Regions from separate parts of the Anabaena sp. EIM26 genome, predicted to be linked through region 1. Evidence: riboswitches for the same ligand, from Rfam matches in the RefSeq annotation. Region 1 holds a riboswitch; the other holds the start of a gene.
The links. Region 1 has a riboswitch for cobalamin ahead of AC012T_RS20570 (DUF1636 family protein). Riboswitches for the same ligand answer to the same signal wherever they lie in the genome.
Positions count from the first base shown of each region.

Region 1 (8,093 bases):
TCCCTCTCATCTCCCCGCTTCAACCACTGTTCAGCCGTTGTTTGAGCCTAAGAAACTATTACCGGAGATATATTCTGTGAGGTAGTATTTGCGATCTCTTTTTGATTTACACCCATGTTTAGTAACACCAATATGCTGGAAATTCTTAACCAGCTTGGTACGATCAATCTGTACGTTTTTTGTATCATCATTTCTCCAAAAACTTGATATTTGAGATAGTTTATGAAGTGAGTATTTTTAGCATTTTTACAAACTATTTTTACAGATTCAAATTATAGCCAAAAACCTTCAGCATATTTCGGCTAGACTTCATCGCCCAATCGGTATATTCCTTACGTTGTTTAGGGTTAAATTGAGTCGTGATTATATTGTATTTTGGGTTAACAGCACCCACTTCCACCTCCGCAATCAATTTTCCCTTTTCAAACATCCAGACTTGCCCACTACCAGTATCTCTAAACGCAAATAGCTTGCCACCATAGAAGTAAGCCGTTGGTCCATTTTCTCCCTCTGGTCCTTCCATACTAACTCTCGTGTGAATATCTTCCATTGAACACAGTTGATATTCCAGACTCTCGAATCTACGCTTTTGTGGACGCACACAGTTTTCATCTACAAAATTAGTATATTGATCAAATTTCTCTTTGTAAGTTAGCTTAGGTTTTGCTCGCACTTGGGCTTGGGTAGATTGCATTTCTGGGTAATTAAATATGCAAAAAATCCCTATCAGTGCTAACAGCAAATTCGAGTGTTTGAACATAGTTACATGAAAGTAATAATTTTGCTGATCAAGTATAACATAACTTTGTTACTTGCATTTTTACGTAGAATTACATAATCTTCAGATACCTACTGTCAGAATTAGCGCGTCTCAAACCCTATTGACAAGCGGACTTAGCTGATATGACCGTAGCCATTTTTGATTAAGACATTGTTGATCCTTAAGACCTAATCATAGCAGGGGTTTCTTTCTTGTAAGAGTGCCTATTGCTTTCTGCTATAAGTAATCAATTTGTCTACAAATCAAAAATTTCTACCTTTCAGCCCTAACTGAACTTGATTATACGGTATCCCGAATGATATTTAGTACGGTTTACCGTATTTTTTTATCGTGTCAACACCTTGCAAAAAATATTTACAAAATGTTATATTCATTTACATAAGAGAACAAAAAAGAAAAAAACATGACAGTTAAAGGCTTTACCACCAGCGAATTTGGTCAACTCAACAGCTTTGCGATTGAACCCAAGGTATATGTAGATCAAACCCCAAGAACAGGTTTTACAGAATACGCAGAAAAGCTGAATGGACGTTTAGCTATGATTGGTTTTATTTCACTCATAGCTGTAGAAGCGATTACAGGAAATGGCTTGATTGGATGGTTAACAAACCTGTAAATTATTTTTCAGTCAACCAATACAACATTAAAAAGGGGAAACTATGAAAACTGATTTTGATTTTCCTAAAAAAGACTTAATTAGTCCAGTTGTGTTTCGTCCTAACTTCAATAACTTTGAAACAGTTAATGTCAACCAAGCCTGGTCATTGTTTTTTAGTGTAGGACAAGACGACAAAGGACTAGGACAAGAAACTGAACTAGGCAGATTTTTCACAAATGCTTTAATTGCAGTAGGAGTAACGGGAACTCTTTGGTCAACCTTTTTTAATAACTTGGGATAAGAAGTTGGCTGCAAAATATAAACTGAATATTTCCCTAAGAAGTCTTTGTTGTTACAACTCAGACTTCTTTTAATTTTCATATTTACAAATTTGTCTAAATCCACAATATAGCAATTTCTATTTAAGTAAGGTACAAGTGTTAATAATTAAACGAAGATGGACGCAGATATAGCTTGCTTCCCGCAGGGTACGCAGATAATTTTGTACTTCCTTAGACTAGGAAATGCTATATCAAAAATTAAGTTTGACAAGCTGTCTTTTGACTAAGTGGTTTATTTAACTCAAAATAGCTATTCATAATATCAACATTAATAGCCCTTCACACTAGAAAAGTAACTAAATTCCTTTATTCATAGAACCAAGCATGAAACAGCAATTATTATTGACATCTACCACAATGGCAGGAATTATCCTGGCTGGGAATTTCTGTTGCGTTACCAAAACTGTAGCTCAAACGAGTAACAACCAAGAAGTAACCATTAATTTTCAAGGAAGAGTGGGTAAACAACCTTTTGAATGTGGTAAAACCTATACCTTAGGTAAACCAGCCACAAAAGTTACTGCCGATGATTTCCGTTTTTATGTATCTGAGATTGCCTTAATTGATAATAATGGTAAATTTATACCTGTGAATTTAACACAGGATGGAAAATGGCAATATCAAAATGTTGCTCTCTTAGACTTTGAAAATAAATCCGGTGGTTGTGCTAACGGTACTCTCGAAACACGCAATCAAATTGTTGGGACAATACCCAAAGGTAATTATCAAGGCTTACAATTTACTTTAGGTGTTCCTGTCAATCTCAATCATGCTGATTCTGTCATTGCACCATCACCATTAAATCTCACTTCTTTATGGTGGAATTGGCTTTTTGGTTATAAATTTGCTCGTTTGGATTGGAAAACCCAAACTGATAATTCTCAGGTAAAGCATGGTGAAAAAAGTGAAAAAGCTCAGGGTTTCCCAATTCATTTAGGTAGCACTGGTTGTCAAGCAATTGAGGGAAGTCAAAAACCATCAACTTGTAGTAATTTGAATACTGCAAAAGTCATTTTTACTAAGTTTAATGTTGATAAAGATGTCGTAATTGCTGATATTGCAGCCTTAATAGGAAATACAAATTTAACAGTTAACAAAAAAAATACACCTCCTGGTTGTATGTCATCTCCAGATGATATTGACTGCAATGTGATTATGACTAATTTCGGTCTACCTTTTAATGGTAAACCTGCTACTAAACAGAAATTTTTTAGAGTTGAATGAAATTATCTCGCTGGTTCACATTGCTAACAGTTTGTCTGTTCTCAGTTTGTTTATCAATGGGACTGAGTACAGCTATTTCTGCATCTTCAACTTCAGAATATAATTGGAATATTCCTGTCTGGATGCCTAAACCAATTGTACCAGCTGATAACCTGATGAATTCCCAAAAAGTTGAATTGGGAAGACATCTTTTTTATGAACAACGTTTATCAATTACAGGTGAATTTTCCTGTGCTTCTTGTCATCTGCAAAAATTGGCTTTTACTGATGGGGAAACAATAGCAGTGGGAGCAACTGGGGAAAAACATCCTCGTAACTCCATGAGTCTTGCTAATATTGCCTACAACCCTGTATTAACTTGGGCTAACCCTTTAATGACAAAGTTAGAAAATCAAGCATTAGTGCCAATATTTGGGGAACATCCAGTGGAAATGGGGATGGTAGGAAGGGAAAAACAAATATTAGCAATGTTGCAAGATGACAGGAAATATCGACAGATGTTTACAGATGCTTTTGAAAATGATAAAAATCCTATTAATCTCAGCAATTTAACTAAAGCGTTAGCAACTTTTGAACGCACTTTTATTTCTGTAAATTCTCCCTATGATAAATATCGCTTTGGTGGTGATGCTAATGCCATTTCTCCAGCAGCAAAACGAGGTGAGAAACTATTTAATAGCGAAAATTTAGAATGTTTTCACTGTCATGGAGGAATTAATTTTACAGATTCAGTCATGCACGAAAAATTAGCCTTTCAAGAAATTGCTTTTCACAATACTGGTCTTTATAATATTGATGGTAAAGGTTCTTATCCAGCAAATAATACTGGTGTTTATGAAATAACTTCTAAACCAACAGATATGGGTCGTTTTAAAGCTCCTACTTTGCGAAATATTGCCCTCACTGCACCCTATATGCACGATGGGAGTATAGCGACTCTGGAGGAAGTGATTGACCATTATCAAGCAGGTGGCAGAACTATCAATACAGGCGAGTTTACCGGAATTGGCAGTAAAAATCCTTTCAAAAGTGAGTTTATTAGTGGGTTTCAATTAAGTGAAAGTGAAAAACAGGATTTACTGGCATTTTTGCAAAGTCTGACCGATGAAGATTTTGTTGAAAACCCAGCTTTTAGTAATCCCTACGAAGACAAACTAACAGAATAATTATCAATATTGAACGGTAATCTTTTGTAATTGCAGTTCAATTCAGCAAGACTTAAATAAAATTATCCTGCCACTACCATTGACAACCAACGAAAATTATTGTATGTTTATTTTCGATATCGGTTTTAATGGAAAACCCATTAAACGCAAGGGGGAAAGTTTGGTGTAAATCCAACGCTGTCCCGCAGCTGTAATGAGGCTTATGTCTCTGAGTCAGAATGCCCGCCGAGAGTGAAACCAACCATATCCATCTGCGTGGTACAGATGAATAAATCCATGAATATTTCCATCAAAATTAATCATTTTAGCTTCAGAGATTCTCTACAGATTGTGTATTACTCTGAGGATATTAATAGTCGATTGAGTTTTTTGCAACCTTGTATCCAAGAAGACGGAAAGCGTAGATGACTGAGGCTTACTGCTATCTTCAATAGATTTTTCCAAATTTCAAATAGACATAGCAGTTTTCAATTGAATCAAATATACCAATTGATATCAGCCCTTTTTTAACTTGGGAAGGAATGATTTCAAACATTATTTGTTTGCAGGAGAGGTTGCTGCTGTAGCAACTTTTATATCTGCGTTTCTAGCTGATTATTACACATTTTTCAATCAATGCTCAATCAAAAACATACTCTATTTGTCTGCACGACTTGTGGTGGTAAGTGGCAAGACGGGAAGCAGGTTGGTGAAAGTAAAGGTGAACAACTACTACAACAGCTTCAAGAACTTGCAAAAGATAGCGAAATGCAAAATCAATTCTGCATTCAGGGGGTTGAATGTATGAGTGCTTGCAGTCATTCTTGTGTAATTGCTTTTACAGCGGCAGGAAAATCAACCTATCTGTTTGGTGATTTATCCGTAGATGGTAGTGCATCTGCGATACTAGAATGTGCAAGATTATACTGTGCTAAAGCGGATGGTTTATTACTTTGGTCAGAACGACCAGAAGCCTTGAAAAAAGGTATTTTAGCGAAAATTCCTGCGTTAAATAAGTGGGCAAACTTAAACGCCAATTGTTGTTAATTGTTCACTATATATCAGTATAAAAAGTATGTTGCTCTTGGTGACTAGTTAAATTGATGCCAAGCCACTATTGCAATTTTATACCACCTGCGCGACAATGATTATGATTCTCATTTCATGCAGTGCGGCTTCTTTCTTTATTGTCGCAGTCTTTTTTGAGCTTGTAATTGAGTGAGTTACCGTGCTGGGTAATAAAAAAGACTGCAACTTTTACCTTGTCCCAATTTTTAGTTATCCAGGTGTTTAGATCAAAAATGTCTACTAATTTAGTTGCGAAACTGGGAATTCAAATTATTGCGTCTAGTGCGACCTTGGGAATGTGGTGTGAGAATTGCAAAGTTCTAGGAGTAGAAATTACTCAAAATACACCAGCAGATACTGAAGAAAAAGAAGCTGATATTGAAATAAATGTTATTGAGAAGCTATTAAATGAACCTGTTTTTTCACCCTTTCGTCAGGAAGGAACAGTCAAAGATTCTACCCGGCCAATTTATGTAATTACGGGTGAAGAAATGGAAGCGCAAGGTGCGAGAACCGTGAGAGAAGCGCTTAAATTTCTGCCTGGTATATTAGGTGATGGTACAGTAGGAACAGAAGTTAATGCTTTAAGTGGTCAATTTATCCGTGGTTCTAATACCGGTCAAGTATTAATATTACTTGATGGTAGACCAATTAATAATGTGGGAGGTGGTGGTTTTGATCTTTCCGAATTTACAACTAATAATATTCAAAGAGTTGAAGTATTACCGGGAGGAGGTTCAACTCTTTATGGTTCTGATGCAATTGGGGGAGTAATTAATATTATCACCCGTCGTCCTACAGAGAAAATTACCACAGAGGCAAAAGTCAATTTTGGTGCTTATGGACTCAATCAACAGAGTATTCAAAATAGCGGTAAAAAGGGTGATATTTCTTGGGTTGTAGGTTATAACCGTACTCAAGCTGAAAATAATTATCCTTTTTCTATTCCTGAAGCTAATTTTTCGGGAACTCGAAAAAATAATGATGCACTTTATAACAATTTTAATGTCAAATTAGAAGCAAATTTAGGAAAACGAAATACACTCAGTTTCTCGACTTTATACTTAAATAAAGAACAAGGAACACCAGGAGGAGTGCCAATTCCTTTTCCTGTCAATGGACAAGGTTTTTTAAATTCGCTTACTGATAAAAATCGCAAATACACAGATCAAGTTTTAACGGATTTAACCTGGAATTCAAAATTAGGAGGTGGAGATGATTCTTTATTAACAGCAAGAGTTTATGGTGATTTTTTGAACACTCGTTTTGATCCTAGTGGTTCAAGTCGCTTTGAGACTAATCAAACTTCCTACGGAATTCAAACTACGCATAGTTGGAATTTTGCTAAAAATCAAAGTTTAGTTTATGGCTTTGATTATCGCACTGTAAGTGTTCGGAATACTTCCTTTAGCTATTCTACTAATATAGAAACATTGAACTATGACAATGATATTAATCAAGGAGCATTATTTGCCAAATATGAAGTAGCATTAATCCCTAATTTGACTGTTAATTTAGGTTTACGTCAAGATTTTAGTAGCTTGATAAATGCTTCTGTTACATCTCCATCTGTAGGAACAAAATTTGCTATTTTCGACTCAACAACCTTAAGAGCAAATTACATCAAAAATTTCCGAGTTCCTACTATTGCTAACTTATTTAATGTAAATCCTAGCAATATTGGCAACCCAGAACTTAAACCAGAAAGAGGTGATAGTTTTGATATTGGCATTGACCAAAAACTTGGTAATATTGGTTTACTAAGATTAACCTTTTTCAAAAATAGTGTATCAGATACAATTGCCTTTAAGCGACTGACACCACCAGTAAATGTTAATACAGGAACTTGGGAAAATATCGGACTGGTAGAAACTACAGGAATTGAGGCTAGTTTGAATTTGCAACTTGCCAAAAATATTTATACTTTTGTTAATTACACGGCGAATGATCCGCGTATTTTGAAAAGTTCTAATCCGGCGGAAATTGACAAAGAATTACGCTTTGCTGGTGCAGATAAATTAAATTTGGGAGTTTCTTATGAAAATCCTCAAGGTTTGTATTTGGGTTTATTAATGAATTCCTTAAATGGATATCCTACTAATAATACAAATACAGAATTTTTATCTGGATATACATCTTTTGATTTTAAACTGCGTGTACCTTTAAGTGATAAACTTGTAGTTACAGGTAGTGTAGAAAATCTTTTTAATCAGCGTTATCAGTTGTTTCCTGGTTTTCCTGACGGAGGTAGAGGTTTTCAAGTTGGTTTGAGTGCTACTTTTTAATATTAGGAAGGTGTTGTATGGCTGATTTTAATTGTTGGGTAACACCAGTAAATGAAAAAACAATTGAAGCAACGGGGAATAATTGGCAAATTGAATATGAGTTTTTTGATTGTCAAGGTGATGTCCTTGCTTGTTTAGCTTATACTTTATTTCAGGAAAATTGGCATCAAGTCGGTTTGGGACATTTGGAACAAGGTAGTGTTTTAGAGTTGGAGTTTCACGAAGCACCTAAGAAATGTGTTCTCTATGATGGATATTTAACTGTAATTACTAGAGATTGGCATTTTCATTTATGTATTGAGGAAACGTTAGGTGGTCCTAATGCTGAAACTTATATGGAAGTAAGACAGCAACGTTTGATTAGTAAGGGTGCATTTTATCGCCGGATAAATCCTGAAGGAGAACCCAGAAATTGGGGTATTCAATTTTGGAATGGTGCTGGTGAAAAAGCCATGACGATATTTTTACCTAATCCCTATGTAGAGGATGAAAATCTGCTTCCTGAAGGTAAGGCTGATTTTAAAAAGTTAGCTTTTTATCAGGAACTTAGAGATATTTATGTCTTAGGTAAACAGCCAATTCCTTTTACTAAAAATCCTTTCAAATGTGCCTATATTGCAGTTTGTACTTCTGGACGTTGTTATCCTTCTC
Region 1 is NZ_CM172472.1:4,751,285-4,759,377, reverse strand. It holds gene AC012T_RS20600 (tetratricopeptide repeat protein) at 1-23, opposite strand, end outside; gene AC012T_RS20595 (hypothetical protein) at 260-760, opposite strand; gene AC012T_RS20590 (high light inducible protein) at 1,185-1,397, shown strand; gene AC012T_RS20585 (hypothetical protein) at 1,441-1,680, shown strand; gene AC012T_RS20580 (MbnP family copper-binding protein) at 2,045-2,944, shown strand; gene AC012T_RS20575 (MbnH family di-heme enzyme) at 2,941-4,110, shown strand; cobalamin riboswitch at 4,214-4,354, shown strand; gene AC012T_RS20570 (DUF1636 family protein) at 4,726-5,136, shown strand; gene AC012T_RS20565 (TonB-dependent receptor) at 5,391-7,442, shown strand; gene AC012T_RS20560 ((2Fe-2S) ferredoxin domain-containing protein) at 7,460-8,093, shown strand, end outside.

Region 2 (8,093 bases), 2.6 Mb from region 1:
TGACAAATTAACGGTTCCGTAATTGTGTGTAGTAGACATTCCCCACAAATGTCTTCTTACTTACTTATGCAGATGTAATACTAAACAACCGGAAAAATTCCCAAAACCCTAAAAACCTCCATTGCTGGTCACTCTGGCAGATAAAATAGTGAAGGAATGTTCGCGATCGCTATTAATGGACTTATGACACCTTTATCAGATGTGGATACTCTCAATTCCCCTGACATGGACATGGAAGGATACGAAAACTCTGACAATAATCCCCTTGATGAGTTACCAGATGAGGTTGAAATGTCCTTTTTTGACCATCTTGAGGAATTGCGGCAACGGATTTTCTATTCTTTAATTGTTGTGGTAGTGGCTGTTATCGGTTGTTTTGTCGCCGTTAAACCCCTAGTTCAGTTGCTAGAAGTCCCCGCGCATGGAATTAAGTTTCTCCAACTAGCACCGGGAGAATATTTCTTTGTGTCTATCAAAGTTGCTGGTTACAGTGGTGTGGTGCTTGCTAGTCCCTTTATTCTTTACCAAATTATGCAGTTTGTGCTTCCCGGACTGACACGCCGTGAACGCCGTTTGTTAGGGCCTGTGGTTTTGGGGTCTAGTGTTTTATTTGTGGGTGGGTTAGTATTTGCTTATTTATTACTTATCCCCGCAGCGTTGCAATTTTTTATTAGCTACGGTGCAGATGTTGTAGAACAATTGTGGTCGATTGAAAAATATTTTGAGTTTGTACTGTTGCTTTTGTTCAGTACTGGGTTAGCATTTCAAATACCCATTATTCAATTATTATTAGGTAATTTAGGGATTGTTTCTTCTGAAAAAATGGTGGCTGGTTGGCGTTTTGTAATTATGGGAGCAGTGGTTTTAGGAGCAGTTCTCACACCTTCTACTGATCCTCTCACTCAAAGTTTGTTAGCAGGGGCTGTTTTAGGTCTTTATTTTGGTGGTGTTGGTTTAGTTAAACTTACAGGAAAATAATGGTCATTTTACCAATCACCAATCACCAATTACCAATCAATATTCAAATGAGCATGATTGATTTTTATTATAAAGTCATAAAATCCATTCAGAAGCGCGATCGCCTAAATCGAGGGGAATACTCACTGCTTTACCCAGACGGGGACGCTCTTTTGTCTGTGTAATAAAAGTTTGCACTTGTATTGTTCCCCCCAAGGCATTGAGATAATTGGCAATATCATTGATATGCTCTTGGTACTCAGCCTCGCTTAAGGGGAATGAAGCTTGCTCAACATATTTCCACATCACTTGTAGAAATACCTTCCCCTGTGTCCTGCGGAACTGGACATCATAAGAGTATCCCCATTTATCAATCAGCAGTTGTCGTAGTTCCTGTCCTGTCATATCTATAATTTGGATTTGGGATTGAGAATAGTTCGGCTGAGGGTGTTTCCTCGATTTGAAACATCGCAGCCTATCCTTGATGGGATCAGAAGTTTTCTCCATTAGATTTTACATTTAGTTATGATGTTAAGTTCCGTAACTCCAGTATGATAAGGATATAAAGAAATGTAATGCTAACAGAAAAGATGCTAGATATGTCTTGCAACAAAGAAGTATGGTGTCGCTGAAGGCGTTAGCATTTCGACTCAGACAGGGGTTGCTCAAGTGCTGGTACTCTTGTCAAAATGCTTAATAAATTACACAAAGAGCGCGTAGATTATGGCTCAATTTTCTGAATCAGCAGACGTGCCTGATATGGGTCGTCGTCAATTCATGAACCTGCTCACTTTTGGGACTGTGACCGGAGTGGCGCTAGGTGCATTGTATCCTGTTGTCAACTACTTTATCCCCCCCGCAAGCGGTGGTGCTGGTGGTGGTACAGTCGCTAAAAATGAACTCGGTAACGATGTTAGTGTTGGTCAATTTCTAGAAAGCCATAATGTGGGCGATCGCACTTTGGTTCAAGGACTAAAAGGTGATCCTACATATATTGTGGTCGAAAGCAAAGAAGCGATCGCTGACTATGGGATTAACGCCATCTGTACCCACTTAGGTTGTGTTGTCCCTTGGAACGTAGCTGAAAACAAATTTAAATGTCCTTGTCACGGTTCCCAGTACGATGCTACTGGTAAAGTCGTTCGGGGGCCTGCACCCAAATCTTTGGCTCTGGCTCATGCCACAGTTAATGACGACAAAATCGTTTTGACACCTTGGACAGAAACCGACTTCCGTACCGGTGAACCAGCTTGGTGGGCTTAGAAAGTACTGAGTACCGAGTGATTAGTCTAAAGTCTAAAGTCCAGAGTTTTGAATCAATTCTTGACCAATGACCAACGACCAATGACCAATGATCGATGACTAATGACCACTGACTAATGTAATGACTTTATAGAGATGAGAAACGCCTGTACACCTGCGAGGTTAACTCGTACTGCTAAAGTAATGTTAAACGCATTGCTTATAGCGATCGCCACCGTGACCTTTTTCTTCACCAGCGATATAGCCCAACCCCAAACCGCTGCGGCTTATCCATTCTGGGCGCAAGCAGCCTATCCGGAAACTCCCCGCGAACCAACAGGACGGATTGTTTGCGCTAACTGTCACCTAGCAGCTAAACCTACAGAAGTAGAAGTACCCCAATCGGTACTACCTGACACCGTATTTAAAGCGATCGTCAAAATTCCCTACGATACCAGCGCACAGCAAGTAGGCGCTGATGGTTCTAAAGTCGGCTTAAACGTCGGTGCTGTATTAATGTTGCCCGACGGCTTCAAAATTGCGCCAGAAGACCGCATTCCTGAAGAAATGAAGGAAGAAGTAGGCGATGTTTACTTCCAACCTTACGGTGAAGACAAAGACAATATTGTCATCGTTGGCCCCTTACCCGGCGAACAATATCAAGAAATCGTCTTCCCTATTTTGTCTCCTAACCCCGCTACCGACAAAAATATCCACTTTGGCAAATATTCCGTTCATGTAGGCGGAAACCGGGGACGCGGACAAGTATACCCCACAGGTGAAAAGAGCAATAACAACATTTACAACGCTTCTGCTGCTGGCACAATTAGCAAGATTGCCAAAGAAGAAGACGAAGACGGTAATGTTAAGTATGTAATCAGCATCACAACTGACGCTGGTGAAGTTGTTAATGACACTGTTCCCGCAGGCCCAGATCTAATTGTTTCTGAAGGACAAACAGTTGCATCTGGTGATGCTTTGACCAACAACCCCAATGTTGGTGGTTTCGGTCAACTAGATGCAGAAATTGTCTTACAAGATAGTTCCAGAGTCGCATGGATGGTTGCTTTCGTCTGTTTAGTGATGTTGGCACAAGTTATGCTGGTACTAAAGAAAAAGCAGATTGAAAAAGTTCAAGCTGCTGAGATGAATTTCTAAATTCTCTGCTAAATAATTCATTTTTAGACAGGCATCTTGCCTGTCTTTTTTATTTCTGTTACATAACCCTCTTCCATGACTTTAGGCAAAATAAAAAGATAAATCCCTTGATTTGCCGATAAAATACCCTAAAAATCAGTTCAAGAGGCAGGAGGAACCCACGTTTTAAAACGTGGGATTGAAGCAAGGACGCTTTGTATCGCACTCCGTGCCGCTTTGCTAACGCGCTATGCGTCTCGATACAATTCCTCTTTTAAACTGGGCTTTAGACCCAGAACTAAAGTTTTCATACTTCTTCCCTCCTGCCTCCTGCCTCCTGCCCTCTGCCTCCTGCCTTCTTTGTAAGCTGTCGTGCATTTTTTGAGATCTCTAGCTGTATAATTAGGAAAAATTATGAAATAGCTCTAATATCCTCTGTCGCACTCGTTCTATAACTACTCCTTCAACTACTCCTTCCTCAAAAGATAGCCCATCAAATAACATCTCATATATCAATGGTACACCTAACTCTAACTCTTCTAAAAGTGTGCGCTGGCTGAATACATCTTGTGGTTTACCTTCTAGCATCAACCGTCCTTTATCCATGACAAAAACCCAATCTGCCCAACGATAAACTAGATCTAAATCGTGGGTTGCCATTACTAAAGTCGTTCCATTTTGATGAATTTTTTTTAAAGTTGCTATCAAGTTACGAGTATGTTTGATATCTAAATAAGCAGTGGGTTCATCTAGTACCAAGAGTTCCGGGTGAAGTACCATCACATCAGCTATAGAAACTCGCTTTTTTTGTCCTAAACTCAGATGATGCACTGGTCTTTCTGCTAAAGTAGTCAGTTCAAATTCAACTAATGCTTGTTCTACTCGGTCTTTAATTTCTGGTTCTGGTAAACCTAAATTACATAAACCATAAGATATATCCTCTTCAACAGTAGAAGCTACTAACTGTTGTTCTGGATCTTGAAATACTAGTCCAACCTTCTGCCTTAAGTTACCGAGATAATTTCGGTTATAAATTAACGGTTTACCACGCCAACTGACAATGCCAGAATCAGGTTTATATAGACCATTAGCTAATAGAAATAGTGTTGTTTTACCACAACCATTCTGACCGATCAACGCACACTTTTTACCTGATGGAATCTTCAGTGTTAGTCCATTTAAAGCTGATTGTTGTGCGCCGGGATAGGTGTAATATACCTGCTCAAATTCGAGTAAATATTCCTGCATTTCGCCAAAACTCTAATCCTATTAATCCTACACAGCCGCAAATTGCTTCGATGATATATCGCACTTGTGGGCGATAGCGCCGGGGATACCAAACTCGAAATTCACCAACAAAACCCCGTGCTTCTAATCCCAGAGAGAACTGACTATATCGTTGTAAAGTTCGCTGTAATAGTTGCCCAATTAATAATGCTAAACTTTTTATGCCAATACGCCAAGTGCGGTAGCCACCACGGGAATTTTGTGCTGTCAATAATTCATCGGCTGTGTTCAGTAGGATGAAAATAAACCGATACATTAATAATAATAAATCGGTTAAAAGTACTGGAAATCCTAAGTAACGCAGAGTTTGTAAAATTTCCGTGAAAGGGATAGTTAACATGAGAAAATATAAGCAAGAAACAGAGGCTAATGCTCTGGTTAAAATTTCCAATGCTTGGATACTGCCATTATGACTGATATAAATATAGAATTGTCCGATATTTAGTCCATACAAGGAATCTAATTTGACACTTTCTAAATCAGTAATTGCCACTCCATTCACCATTAATGCTGGTAAACTCGTCAAACAAAAAACCATAGTGAACATTAATAACCGGAAATAAACATCAGCCGGAATTTTTGCATAAATTACTGTCCAAACACCCATCCAAAGCACTATTAAAATTTGCACTAGCGGATGGGTAACAAGGGAAATAGCAAGAGTAGTAAATGCAAAAATTAGTTTATGTTCTGGTGGCAATCTTCGCAGTCGATTAGTATAAGCTAAAGTGTCTATTTGCAGGCTCATTCTTCACGTTTTTGTTGTTGGGAACGTCCTTTATACAACCCAATTGCGTAACCAACTACTCCCGCACCTAAAGCTGCTTGCGATGCAAATAATAAACTTTCTATTTCCCCACTAGCTGGTTCAAAAAATGATTTAATCCAGGGTTTATATTCAGGTTGTATTTCATTAATAGCCTCTTCCGCTTTGCCATCAGCACCGGCAAATTCTCCATCACGCACAAATATTAATGGTGCAACTGCTAAAGCTAATACAGCTACCACCAGCAGCCAGTTACTCAACCCTTTTTTAGACTGATTCATTTCCTTGGGGTTCCCGTTTGATTAATTTCAGCAATTCCAATTCTTGAGGATTATAAGATTGCAGCCAGTTCCACACCAATACAGTTAGCAATCCTTCACTAATTGCTAAGGGAACTTGAGTTATAGCAAAAATTCCGGCGAACTTGGTAAATGAAGCGATAAACCCACCAACAGGTGCAGGAAAAGCTAGGGCGAGTTGGATAGAAGTGATAATATAGGTGAGCAAATCTGCGATCGCAGCTGCTAAAAATATGGCGATTTGTTGTTTACCATTTAACTTGATTGTCAGATTATAGATCCAGTAAGCTAGGAAAGGGCCAGCGATCGCCATCGAAAAAGCATTTGCACCCAGCGTTGTCAAGCCACCATGCGCCAGTAACAAAGCTTGAAACAACAATACTAAGCTACCCAAAACCGACATAGTTAGGGGGCCAAACAGCACCGCACCTAGCCCCGTCCCTGTTGGGTGAGAACAGCTACCTGTGACAGAAGGGATTTTCAACGCTGACAGCACAAAAGTGAAAGCACCAGCCAAGCCCAGCAGTAGTTTCAGTTCCGGGTTAGCTTGGGTAATGCGAGTCAGACTACGCAATCCTAATAGAAAAAATGGTAATGCCACAATCCACCAAAAAATTGCCCACTGCACCGGTAAAAAACCTTCCATAATGTGCATGGCGTAGGCGGGTTTGGGTAAACCAACTACTAGATAAAAACTGATAACTGCCATCAGGGTTAGGCTGACTAACGCCTGTTTTTTTCTGTTCATAATCTGTACCTCGCAGATTTATGTAAACGAATTGATTCTAACCGGCGGGCATCCTGACTCACCCATTTGTGGTTCACAGTTGCGGGACAGCGCCGGATTTGCACCGAACTTTCCCCCTTGCGTCCGATAGTGCAGCTTGGCGTTAGCCATTGGCTGCCAACCATCAGAACCGATTAGAGTAACTATATCACCGTTACTAAATTTTGAGACGCTATTTTTTACCACCACATCTGCCGCCATTTAGCTACAAGTCCGGGAAATCGTCGATAAGCGATGTTTTCTAAGAAAGCAAGAGTATGTTTGAAAAGTTTCAGGAGGTATAAAAGGTCATTCTGAGCGCAATGAAATCGAGCGTATCCCTACGGGACACTTTGTGAACGCGAAGCGTTCCGTAGGAAAGAATCTAGGTTGAGAGCGTGTACCGAGATGTTTCATTCCGCTACCCTCCATTCAACATGACAAAGAAACAGACTTTTCAAACAACCTCTAAGCCAATACCTGTACCAAAATTATCAAACTCTATTTATTTCATAACGATTTTATTGGTTTTCAACCCTATATTTTGCTTGCTATTTCTTTAAATGCCTGCGCCTTGTTTTCTAATTAAGTTTGAATAATATCTCTCACTAACATTATCTCCCATATTCTGCACGAACCAAATAATTTCTTACAAACGGGGAAATGAACCCCGCTGAATTATTTAAATCTCAACATCCATCAAAAGCAGGTGGATAAATAACTTTACCCTTGTATTTTTTATCATAGCTTTGCAATGTTTTGACCATAAAAACATCATTCGGGACTGGGAACGGAGATTCAATTTCATAATCAACTGATGGAACAAACCCAAAGCGTGTATAGAAAGAAGGATAACCCAGTACAATAACGATAGCTTCTTTTCTGGTATTTGCTATTTCTAAACTTGCATTTATTAATGCGCTACCAATTCCTTGATTGTGAAACTGTGGATGAACTGCTATGGGTGCTAAACCAAGAACCTGTAGTGTATCTTCATCGACCAAATCAATATAGCTATAAAGAATATGACCAATTACTCTACCATCAGTTTCTGCTACTAATGATAACTCTGGAATATAGCGGTCAGAAATCCGAATTTTCTCAATCAGTAGAGCTTCATTTTCACCTTTAAAAGCTAGAGTATTGACCTCAGCTATTGCTGGATAGTCGAGGAAAGTTTCACCACGAATTTTCATCTTAACAGTTCCAATTTTCAACATATTTAGATTCAAACAATCATGAAAACTTACGACTGGATTATTATTGGTGCAGGAATCACAGGTGCTGCACTTGCTTATGAATTAGCAAAAACTGGATTTTCTGTACTGTTGCTAGAACAATATACCACACCACAAAATGCTACTTGCTATAGTTATGGGGGAATTTCTTATTGGTCAGGAACAACACCAATTACACAACAATTAAGTCAAGAAAGTAAAGCTCGTTACCCTATTTTATCCCAAGAGTTAGATGCTGATATCCAATTTCGTGAATTAGATTTATTGCTAACTATCCCCACTAATAGCGACCCAAAAACAACATCTGCGTCTTACTCTCATCTTGCCATTCCACCGAGTTTATTAAGTATTCAAGAAGCTTGTGGATTAGAACCACTGCTAAATAGAAATGCCATATCTGG
Region 2 is NZ_CM172472.1:1,373,625-1,381,717, forward strand. It holds gene tatC (twin-arginine translocase subunit TatC) at 184-978, shown strand; gene AC012T_RS05840 (DUF3067 family protein) at 1,054-1,362, opposite strand; gene petC (cytochrome b6-f complex iron-sulfur subunit) at 1,681-2,220, shown strand; gene petA (cytochrome f) at 2,356-3,357, shown strand; gene AC012T_RS05855 (energy-coupling factor ABC transporter ATP-binding protein) at 3,739-4,584, opposite strand; gene cbiQ (cobalt ECF transporter T component CbiQ) at 4,559-5,371, opposite strand; gene AC012T_RS05865 (energy-coupling factor ABC transporter substrate-binding protein) at 5,368-5,670, opposite strand; gene AC012T_RS05870 (energy-coupling factor ABC transporter permease) at 5,657-6,436, opposite strand; cobalamin riboswitch at 6,463-6,625, opposite strand; gene AC012T_RS05875 (GNAT family N-acetyltransferase) at 7,144-7,650, opposite strand; gene AC012T_RS05880 (NAD(P)/FAD-dependent oxidoreductase) at 7,693-8,093, shown strand, end outside.
Region 2: linked by a shared signal. The riboswitch ahead of AC012T_RS05870 (energy-coupling factor ABC transporter permease) and the one ahead of AC012T_RS20570 (DUF1636 family protein) in region 1 are both predicted to bind cobalamin.